3 regions of the Sinobaca sp. H24 genome follow, and region 3 is predicted to be linked to each of the others. Evidence: riboswitches for the same ligand, from Rfam matches in the RefSeq annotation. Region 3 holds a riboswitch; each other region holds the start of a gene.
What was found. A riboswitch is a leader RNA that binds a small molecule or an ion and turns the genes downstream of it on or off. The one in region 3 is predicted to bind cobalamin.
Positions count from the first base shown of each region.

Region 1 (3,248 bases), on a different contig from region 3:
TTCTCCACTCCGATTCTGCCAAAGCTTTAACGGCACGATTGCTTTTCTGAAGAACTTCCGTGTTCCCCTCACTTAATGCCGTGCGTAAATCTTTAATTTCGTCCAGCTTTTCGTTCGCAAAAGAAAGAGCTTCCTGTAATACAGGGTTAAGCTTCGTTTCATTCTGAACGGTAACTGGAACGTGCTGCAGGCTGCAGGACGGCTGAATCCAAATCCGGTCTGATGACACGGCTTTTTGTATGGTTTGGATATCTACGCTCTTTTTTTATACCGTCGCTTTTCCAAATGTTTCTTCCATCAATAATGCCGGCTCCAATTATTTTATCTTCAAATCCATGAGTACGGAGAGACTCCGTATTCTTTTCCTTACCATGCACAAAATCAAGTCCTATACCGGCGACAGGGAGGGCAGTGATCTTCTCGTAATGGTCCACACCTTCGAAATATGTCTGCAGCATAATAGAAATTCCCGGTACTTCGTCTGCAAAAAAGACGATAGGCCTTCTCCAGGTGGAGAATATCTTGCTCCGGAAAGGAAGCTACCAGCGAAGGCTCATCCATTTGAACCCATTGCACGCCTTCCTGCTTCAGTTCCTGAAGAACCTGTACATATAAAGGAAGAAGCTGATCAAGCAGCTTTCCGAAATCTGCCTCATCATATCCTTTCGCTAGCTTTAAAAAGGTAATAGGGCCGATAATAACCGGCTTTCCTTCTATTCCAAGCTCCTGCTTTGCCTGGCGATACGCTTCAAGCGGTATATTTTTTGTCAGACGGGGCACCGCATGTTCCATTTCCGGCACAATATAGTGGTAATTCGTGTTAAACCATTTGGTCATTTCAGAAGCCTGAGCATGTTCTGACCCTCTTGCCATAGCAAAATAGGCACTATCAGGTATTTCGTTGCTGAACGATCCAAATCGTTCCGGCACGATATTAAACATAACCGACATATCAAGCATCTGGTCATAATAAGTAAAGTCATTTACGGGAATCCAATCAATTCCACGCTGCTGCTGTTTAGCAAGAGACTCCAGGCGGAGCTTTTTCATTTCCGCTTTCCATTCTTCGTGCGTTATGTTCTTTTTCCAAAATGATTCCAGTGCTTTTTTCCATTCTCTGTTCTCTCCAAGCCTCGGATAGCCGAGGCTGCTTGTTGTCCATGTGCTCATTTGTACAATATCCTCCCTTTTTTACTAGTCCTAAAGCGTTTCTAATACGCCCATGTCATAAAAAAGGAGTATTTCTGCTCTGCACTAAGGGAGAGTGCATAAAGAAATACCCCCGGGTCGTATATGACACGCTCAGGAACACCCGTCCTATCTCCCGTAGGTAAAAATCGGTGTTGGTAAAATAGGCAGGTCTCCTGGCTCCAGCGTCATCATCACAGCAGGCCTTCCCGGGGCATCAGCTCCCAGTGGCACATAATAACTATGACTCCTCTGTTACAGTGGCGGGACCGCGACGGCTTTGCACCGTTCTTCCCTTTTCAGTCTGATATTGAAAATCAGAGCACCTATTTCCACTAATATGGTTTTGTTGTAGACAAACTATATCTTTTTTGAAGCAGCGTGTCAAGGCATGTCTGCTTCATATTTATGTAAAAAGGCGTAAATATAGCATATATTGAATAAAATAATTTTTTTCGTCCATATTTAGTGTTAAGTATCCCGATATAATTACTTAGTATTGAGCAGAACAAAAGCAGCAGGAAGGACCTGCTGCTTTTGTAATATTCGTATTATTGTTTGACGGATCCATGAGGGTCAATAACAAATTTTTTCGCTACACCACTGTCGAAATCCTGATAGCCGTGAGGGGCCTCATCCAGATTAATCAGCGTTGCATTAACAGCTTTTGCAATTTCCGCCTTACCGGACATAATCGCCTTCATTAAATCACGGTTATACTGCATAGCCGGTGTCTGACCAGTTACAAACGTATGGGCTTTGGCCCAGCCAAGACCAAACCTTACTTTAAGAGAACCTACTTTTGAATCCTCATCTGAAGCACCTGGATCTTCCGTTACGTATAAACCGGGAATTCCAAGCTTCCCTCCAACACGTGTTACATCCATGATAGTATTCAACACAATGGCCGGCTGCTCTCCTCCGCCTTCTCCATGTCCGGATGCTTCAAATCCTACGGCATCGACCGCGCAGTCGACTACAGGCTCTCCAAGAAGCTGATCAATCTGCTCTCCCAGATTATCATGCTGTCTCAAGTTCACTGTTTCGCATCCAAAGCTTCTTGCCTGCTTAAGCCGATCTTCGTTCAGATCGCCGACAATAACGGTAGAGGCTCCCAGAAGCTGTGCAGAGTGGGCAGCTGCAAGTCCTACCGGTCCTGCGCCTGCAATATATACAGTGGACCCGGTTCGTACTCCGGCTGAATATACGCCATGATAGCCGGTTGGGAAAATATCCGACAGCATCGTAAGGTCCATTATTTTCTCCATTGCCAGATCTTTATCCGGAAACTTCAGCAGCTGAAAATCAGCATAAGGAACCATAACATATTCCGATTGGCCGCCGACCCAGCCGCCCATATCTACGTATCCATAGGCACCGCCCGGTCGTTCCGGATTTACATTCAGGCAGACGTGCGTATTCTGTTCTTTACACATCTGGCACCTTCCGCATGCAATATTGAAAGGCACAGAGCAGAGATCGCCTTTTTTAATAAACTCCACGTCTCTGCCTACTTCAATAACTTCGCCCGTTATTTCATGGCCGAGCGCGAGCCCTTCCGGTGCCGTAGTACGTCCTCTTACCATATGCTGATCGCTTCCGCATATATTGGTTGTTACAACTTTCAGGATAACTCCATGCTCACACTTTCTCCCTACGTTAGATTTAGGAACGCCGGGACCCTCTTTTAAAATAAGTTCAGGGTAGCCAATATCCTCAATTTCTACTTTTCCTTTTCCACGATAGACAACTGCTTTGTTCATATGAATCCGTCCCTTCTTTTTGCTTTATGCTTTCCAGGAGTTTCTTTTCACATGTAGTAGGTTTAAAACCACGACGTTGATGACGGGATATATAGAAAAATGAAGATGAAGCTGAAAATGTTCTGGAAGCATCACCCCTCTCAATATTCAGTAAAACGTAATCATTCTTTTTTAATATATTAAAAATTCAGACTATTTACACGAGTCAAAAATAAAGCGCTATCACTATTGTAATGGATTTTCCTTTTTTTAGCGACCTTTTGTTCAGGGCTTTTTTATTTTTACCCATATAAAATA
Region 1 is NZ_JALBWT010000001.1:242,971-246,218, forward strand. Features, by position in the region: partial or broken gene metE (5-methyltetrahydropteroyltriglutamate--homocysteine S-methyltransferase) at 1-1,170, opposite strand, end outside; cobalamin riboswitch at 1,338-1,533, opposite strand; gene fdhA (formaldehyde dehydrogenase, glutathione-independent) at 1,740-2,951, opposite strand.
Region 1: another riboswitch for cobalamin. It lies ahead of metE (5-methyltetrahydropteroyltriglutamate--homocysteine S-methyltransferase); the one in region 3 lies ahead of MMY81_RS04305 (ABC transporter substrate-binding protein).

Region 2 (3,248 bases), on a different contig from region 3:
TATCGCCAAGAATATCGTAGAAGCACATGGTGGATACATTGCTGCGCAGAGCAGAATGAATGAGGGAACGACCTTTCGTTTTTATATCCCTTCTGATAATGAAAAAATGAAGAATGGTAGGAGGGGAAAAAATGAAAGCCTGGTTTGAGGAGCATTTTCAAGAGGATTATTTAAAAGTATATGACCATCGGGATGAAACAAAAGCGGCTGGAGAACTTCAGTCGCTGATGTCTTACATGCCTATGGAAAAAGGAATGAAGGCTGTCGATTTATGCTGTGGAAATGGAAGACACGCCAGGTGGCTCGGCAGAAAGGGAATTGATGTCACAGGAATTGACCTCTCCCCGGCGCTCTTAAAGAAGGCCATTGATCTTACAAATGATCTTCCTGTTCAGTACAGACGCGCCGATATCCGGACTGTTGATATTAAACAGGAATTCGAGGCCGCATTTAACGTGTTTACAAGCTTCGGTTATTTTCTTGAAGATGAAGAAAATGAACTTGTTTTTCAAAAAGCATCTGATGCGCTGCTTCCCGGCGGATGGTTTTTATTTGATTATTTAAACCCTTCGTATGTCCGTGAAAATCTTATTGCACACGATGAAACGGAAAAAGACGGTATGATCGTCATTCAGGAAAGACATGCCGGCAGGGATTATGTCGAAAAGAAGATTACAATTAAAGAAGATGGAGCAGAAAGACGATATGTAGAGCGGGTTAAGCTTTATGAGGAAGAACAGCTGCGTCGCATGCTCGAACGATATCAGCTTGAACCTGTACATTTCTTCGGGGATTATAATGCGGCTGCATACGATTACAGCAGATCTCCCCGGCAGATTTTTATTTGCCGGAAAAAAGGATAAGTGATTTGCTCGATAATTGCTGTGCATCGAACACTGATAATGTATACTAAAGAAGATTGTCCTAATAAATAGAATATACTATATATGGTCGGAAAGAATATTCTTTCCGTTAAAAGGGAAACCGGTGAAATGCCGGTACGGTCCCGCCACTGTAAGTGCAGCTTTCAAAGAAGCAGTCCACTGTTCTGTAAGAACGGGAAGGATCTTTGAATTGGGCATAAGTCAGGATACCTGCCATATATGTAATCGGTGCTGCACTCTCGGGGATAAGAGGATGCCGGATATAAAGCGTTTTGGCTGCGTGCGGCCGCTGCGTATGTCCGCTCTTTCCATTTCAGGGAAGAGCTTTTCTTATTATCTTACATAGAGCTCAATGAAAAGTACTGGCATTCTGGATTTGCAGGATATACCAACTTAGGGGGAAATGATATGAAAAAAGCGCTATTGTTAACAATGACGGTTGGAATGGCAGCAGGGCTTGCTGCCTGCGGCGGTGAAACAGAAGAAGGACAAGAACAGGAAAACGCTGAAGAAGAAAACACGAGCAGGCGGAAGGATATCCTGTAACCGTGACCGACGGCATGGGAGAAGAAGTAACGATTGAAGAAGAACCTGAAATATTGTCAGTCTGCTGCCAAGTAATACAGAAATCGCATTTGCTCTCGGACTGGAAGATCAGATCGTTGGCGTGACTGATTTTGATACGTATCCGGAAGAAGCTCAGGAAAAACAGAGTGTAGGCGGACTCGATTTTGATGTAGAAACAGTTCTCTCTCTCGAGCCGGATCTTATTTTGACCGATTCTTCTGCTGCACAGAATTCTGAAGAGGGGTTGAATCAGCTTGAAGAAGCGGGGGCAGAGATTCTTATCGTAAATGATGCTACGTCATTTGAAGAGACATACGATACGATCGATATGATTGGTCAGGCTACCGGAACAGAGGAAGAAGCTTCCACTATAGTGGAAACGATGCAGGAAGACGTGGCCTCTATTGAAGAAACAGCCTCTGAAATTTCTGAGGAAGACCGCAAAACCGTCTGGGTGGAAGTAGATGCGCCGCCGCCTGATATCTATACTACGGACAAAATACGTTTATGGATGAAATGCTTGATATCATTCAGGCTGATAATGCGGCTGCCGAAGAAGAGGGCTGGGTTCCTTATACAGAAGAGATGCTGTGGCCTCAACCCGGATGTTATCGTTACAACATACGGATTTAGAGTGGAAAATTCTACGGAGAACATCTTAAACCGCGATGGCTGGTCTGATGTGCCTGCAGTAGAAAATGAAGAAGTTTATGATTTAGAGAGCGATCTGGTAAGCCGCCCGGGACCACGTTTAACAGATGGTCTGCAGCATATGGCAGAAGTGGTGTATCCGGATGTCTTTACTGAAGAGCAGTAAGCCGGCTGCTTATATTGCAGCTCTGGCATTTTTAGCAGCGAGTATTGTAGTAGGGGTTTCTGTTGGAAGTGTGCAGGTGCCATTTGCAACAAGTGCAGAAATTATCGGGCGTACCGCGCTCGGCCTCGACTTCCCGCCTCATCTGGATACAACGTTTGTTAATATTATTAAAGAAATAAGGCTGCCTAGAGTTTTGTTAGCGGTTCTTGTAGGGGCAGGGCTTGCAATCGCAGGCGCTGCCTTTCAAGGATTATTAAAAAACCCATTGGCGGACCCTTATACTCTAGGTGTATCTTCAGGTTCTTCTCTTGGGGCGGTAACAGTTATATTTTTAGGTCTTTCGATTCCTGGACTCGGTCGGTTTACCCTGCCGGCTGTCAGCGTTTTGTTTGGAATGATTACGCTCTTGCTTCTGCTTGGGTTTGTTAAAGCGATTGAGCGCAGCCTTTCCACAGAAACGATTATTTTAGCAGGCATCATTTTTAGTTCATTTTTAGGTTCGTTAATATCATTGATGATTGCTTTAACAGGAGATGAGCTCAGACAGATTATCAGCTGGCTTATGGGAAGTGTGGCGATGAGAGGGTGGGAATACGTAGGATTGATTCTGCCTTTCTTTATCGTAGGCTGCCTGATTTTATTATGGAATGCGAAAGAGCTGAATGCGCTTGTTTTTGGAGAAGAAACGGCAAAGACGCTGGGAGTGAATACAAAAGTCCGGCGAATGGCGATATTAGCTGCCGCTTCTATTATTACCGGTTCGGCAGTGGCAGTATCTGGAACTATTGGATTTGTTGGGCTCGTTGTACCTCATTTAACCCGATTGATCTGGGGCCCGGATCACAGGCATTTGCTGCCGCTTTCGATGCTTATCGGCGGAGGGTTTCTGGCACTGACAGATCTGCTGGCCCGTACGATTATTGCACCGACGGAGCTTCCGATTGGTGTTATTACGGCAGTAGCAGGGGCTCCGGTTTTTG
Region 2 is NZ_JALBWT010000009.1:39,424-42,671, forward strand. Features, by position in the region: partial or broken gene MMY81_RS13460 (ATP-binding protein) at 1-148, shown strand, start outside; gene MMY81_RS13465 (class I SAM-dependent methyltransferase) at 132-863, shown strand; cobalamin riboswitch at 932-1,116, shown strand; partial or broken gene MMY81_RS13475 (ABC transporter substrate-binding protein) at 1,293-2,268, shown strand; gene MMY81_RS13480 (FecCD family ABC transporter permease) at 2,246-3,248, shown strand, end outside.
Region 2: another riboswitch for cobalamin. It lies ahead of MMY81_RS13475 (ABC transporter substrate-binding protein); the one in region 3 lies ahead of MMY81_RS04305 (ABC transporter substrate-binding protein).

Region 3 (3,248 bases):
TCTTTTACAGCCAGGGAAATATTTTTAATGACAGCTTCTCCACCATATCCTGCCGTAAGCTGATGAACGTTAAGCAGCATCTGTCTACCTCCTTTTTCCAATTTGTCTTGTCAGACGTCTCTGCTGGAAAAGCAGAAGCCCGAATACCGGCGCACCGGCTACCGCCGTTATGACTCCTATCGGCAGTTCTGTCGGCGCGATAATCGTACGGGCCAGCAGATCCGTAAGTGCCAGAAATCCACCGCCGATCAGCATAGAGAGCGGCAGCAGGTGGCGGTGATCCGGTCCCCAGATGAGACGGGTCAGATGGGGTATAACAAGTCCGACAAATCCGATGGTTCCGGATACCGCTACGGCAGAGCCGGTAATAATCGAAGCCGCGGCTAATATTGCCAACCGCCGGACTTTTGTATTCACTCCGAGCGTTTTCGCCGTTTCTTCTCCAAAAACGAGAGCGTTCAGCTCTTTGGCATTCCACAATAAGATAAGACAGCCCACGATAAAAAACGGCAGAATCAGCCCTACATATTCCCATCCTCTCATCGCCACGCTGCCCATGATCCAGCTGATAATCTGACGAAGTTCATCGCCTGTCAGGGCAATCATTAACGATATTAACGAGCCTAAGAACGAGCTGAAGATAATACCGGCTAGAATAATCGTCTCCGTGGAAAGGCTTCGTTCAATTGCTTTTACAAAACCGAGCAGCAGCAGAAGTGTGATCATGCCAAACAGAACGCTCACTGCCGGAAGAGTAAAACGGCCAAGTCCCGGTATGGAAAGTCCTAAAAACAACACGGTAACCGCTCCCAGGGAAGAACCTGACGAAACGCCGAGCGTGTAGGGGTCGGCAAGCGGATTTTTCAATAATCCTTGAAAGGCAGCGCCTGCAATTGCAAGCCCTGCCCCTACAAGAACCGCTAACAAAACCCTAGGCAGCCTTATTTCTTTAATAATATTTACGAATGTAGTATCAAGGTGAGATGGAAAATCAAGTCCGAGAGCTGTCCGCCCTATAATTTCTGCACTTACGAAAAATGGTACCTGAACACTTCCTACCGAAACCCCGACTACAATACTTGCGACTAGAAATACAAAGGCTGCAATATAGGCTGCCGGCTTACTGTTCTTCAGTAAAGACATCCGGATACACCACTTCTGCCATCTGCTGCAGACCGTCTGTCAACCTTGGTCCCGGACGGCTTACAAGATCGCTGTCTAAATCATGTACTTCTTCACTTTCAACAGCAGGAACATCCGACCACCCGTCGCGATTTAAAATATTTTCTGTGGAATTCTCCACCCTGAAGCCGTACGTGGTAACGATAACATCCGGGTTCAGTGCAACAACATCCTCTTCTGTGTAAGGGACCCAGCCTTCTTCTTCAGCAGCTGCGTTATCAGCCTGAATAATATCAAGCATTTCATCCATAAATGTATTCTGTCCGGTAGTAAAGATATTCGGCGGCGCGTCTACTTCCACCCAGACGGTTTTACGGTCTTCCTCGGAAATGGCAGAAGCTGTCTCTTCGATAGAAGCGACGTCTTCTTCCATTGTTTCTACTATAGAAGAGGCTTCTTCCTCTGTCCCTGTAGCCTGGCCGATCATATTGATTGTATTATACGTCTCTTCAAATGAAGTAGCATCGTTTACTACAAGAATTTCTGCTCCCGCTTCTTCAAGCTGGTTTAATCCTTCTTCTGAATTCTGGACAGCAGATGAATCAGTTAAAATAAGATCGGGTTCAAGAGAAAGAACTGTTTCGACGTCAAAATCGAGACCGCCTACACTTTGTTTTTCCTGAGCTTCTTCCGGGTACGTATCAAAATCTGTTACTCCTACTATCTGATCTCCGAGTCCCAGCGCAAAAGCAATTTCTGTATTACTTGGCAGCAGGCTGACAATATTCTCCGGCTCTTCTTCAATCGTTATTTCTTCTCCCATTCCGTCTGTGATCGTTACGGGATAACCTTCTGCCTGTTCTGAACTTTCCTGCTCTGAACTTTCCTGCTCTGAACTCTCCTGGCCTTGTTCTTCTTCCGTTTCTCCGCCGCAGGCAGCAAGTGCAGCTGCCATTCCAGCGGTCATTGTTAGTAAAAGTGCTTTTTTCATATTGGTTTCCCCCTTGTGTAGTATGTCCTAAAAATCCAGAAAAATCAGGAGCCTGTCGTTAAGCTCTATGTAAGATAATAAGAAAAGCTCTTCCCTGAAATGGGAAGAGCGGATAAGCGTTCCAGCTTTAAGCAGCTGAACCATATTATATCCGGCATCCTCTTATCCCCGAGAGTGCAGCACCGATTACATATATGGCAGGTATCCTGACTTATGCCCAATTCAAAGATCCTTCCCGTTCATACAGAACAGTGGACTGCTTCTTTGAAAGCTGCACTTACAGTGGCGGGACCGTACCGGCATCTCACCGGTTTCCCTTTTAACGGAAAGAGCACTCTTTCCGACCATATACATGATATTCTATTCATTTATAAGGACAATCCTCTATAGTATACATCATCAGCCCGCGATACACAGCAATTATTGGGAGGATTCCTCCCCTTTTTTCCGGCAGATAAAAATCTGCCGCGGTGACCTGCTGTTATCATATTCCGCAGCGCTGTAATCCCCAAAGAAATACACCGGTTCGAGATCATATCTTTGCAGCATCTGCCTGAGCTGATGCTGTTCATAGAGTTTGACCCGTTCTACATATCTTCTTTCCGTTCCGTTTTCCTTGATCGTAATTTTTTTCTCCACATAGTCCTGCCCGGCACGCCGTTCCTGAAGGACCGTCATGCCGTCCCGTTCCGATTCATCAAAGGGGACAAGGTTTTTACGGACATAAGCGGGATTTAAATAATCAAACAAAAACCACCCGCCCGGTATTAACGCATCGGCTGCCTTTTGAAAGACCAGCTCATTTTCTTCATCTTCGAGAAAATAGCCAAAGCTTGTAAATACGTTAAACGCTGCTTCAAATTCCTGTTTGAGCTCCACCGTACGAATATCTGCGCGTCTGTACTGTACCGGAAGGTCATTTGTGAGATCGATGGCTTTTTTCAAAAGCGCCGGGGATAGGTCAATTCCTGTTACATCAATGCCTTTTCTGCCCAGCCATCTGGCGTGCCTGCCGTTTCCACAGCACAAATCAACTGCTTTCATTCCTTTTCTCATCGGCATATAGGACATAAGCGACTGCAGTTCTCCGGCCGCTTTCGCTTCATCCCGGTGGTCGTAGACTTTTAGATAATCT
Region 3 is NZ_JALBWT010000002.1:215,903-219,150, reverse strand. Features, by position in the region: gene MMY81_RS04315 (heme ABC transporter ATP-binding protein) at 1-80, opposite strand, end outside; gene MMY81_RS04310 (FecCD family ABC transporter permease) at 85-1,143, opposite strand; gene MMY81_RS04305 (ABC transporter substrate-binding protein) at 1,121-2,113, opposite strand; cobalamin riboswitch at 2,293-2,477, opposite strand; gene MMY81_RS04300 (class I SAM-dependent methyltransferase) at 2,534-3,248, opposite strand, start outside.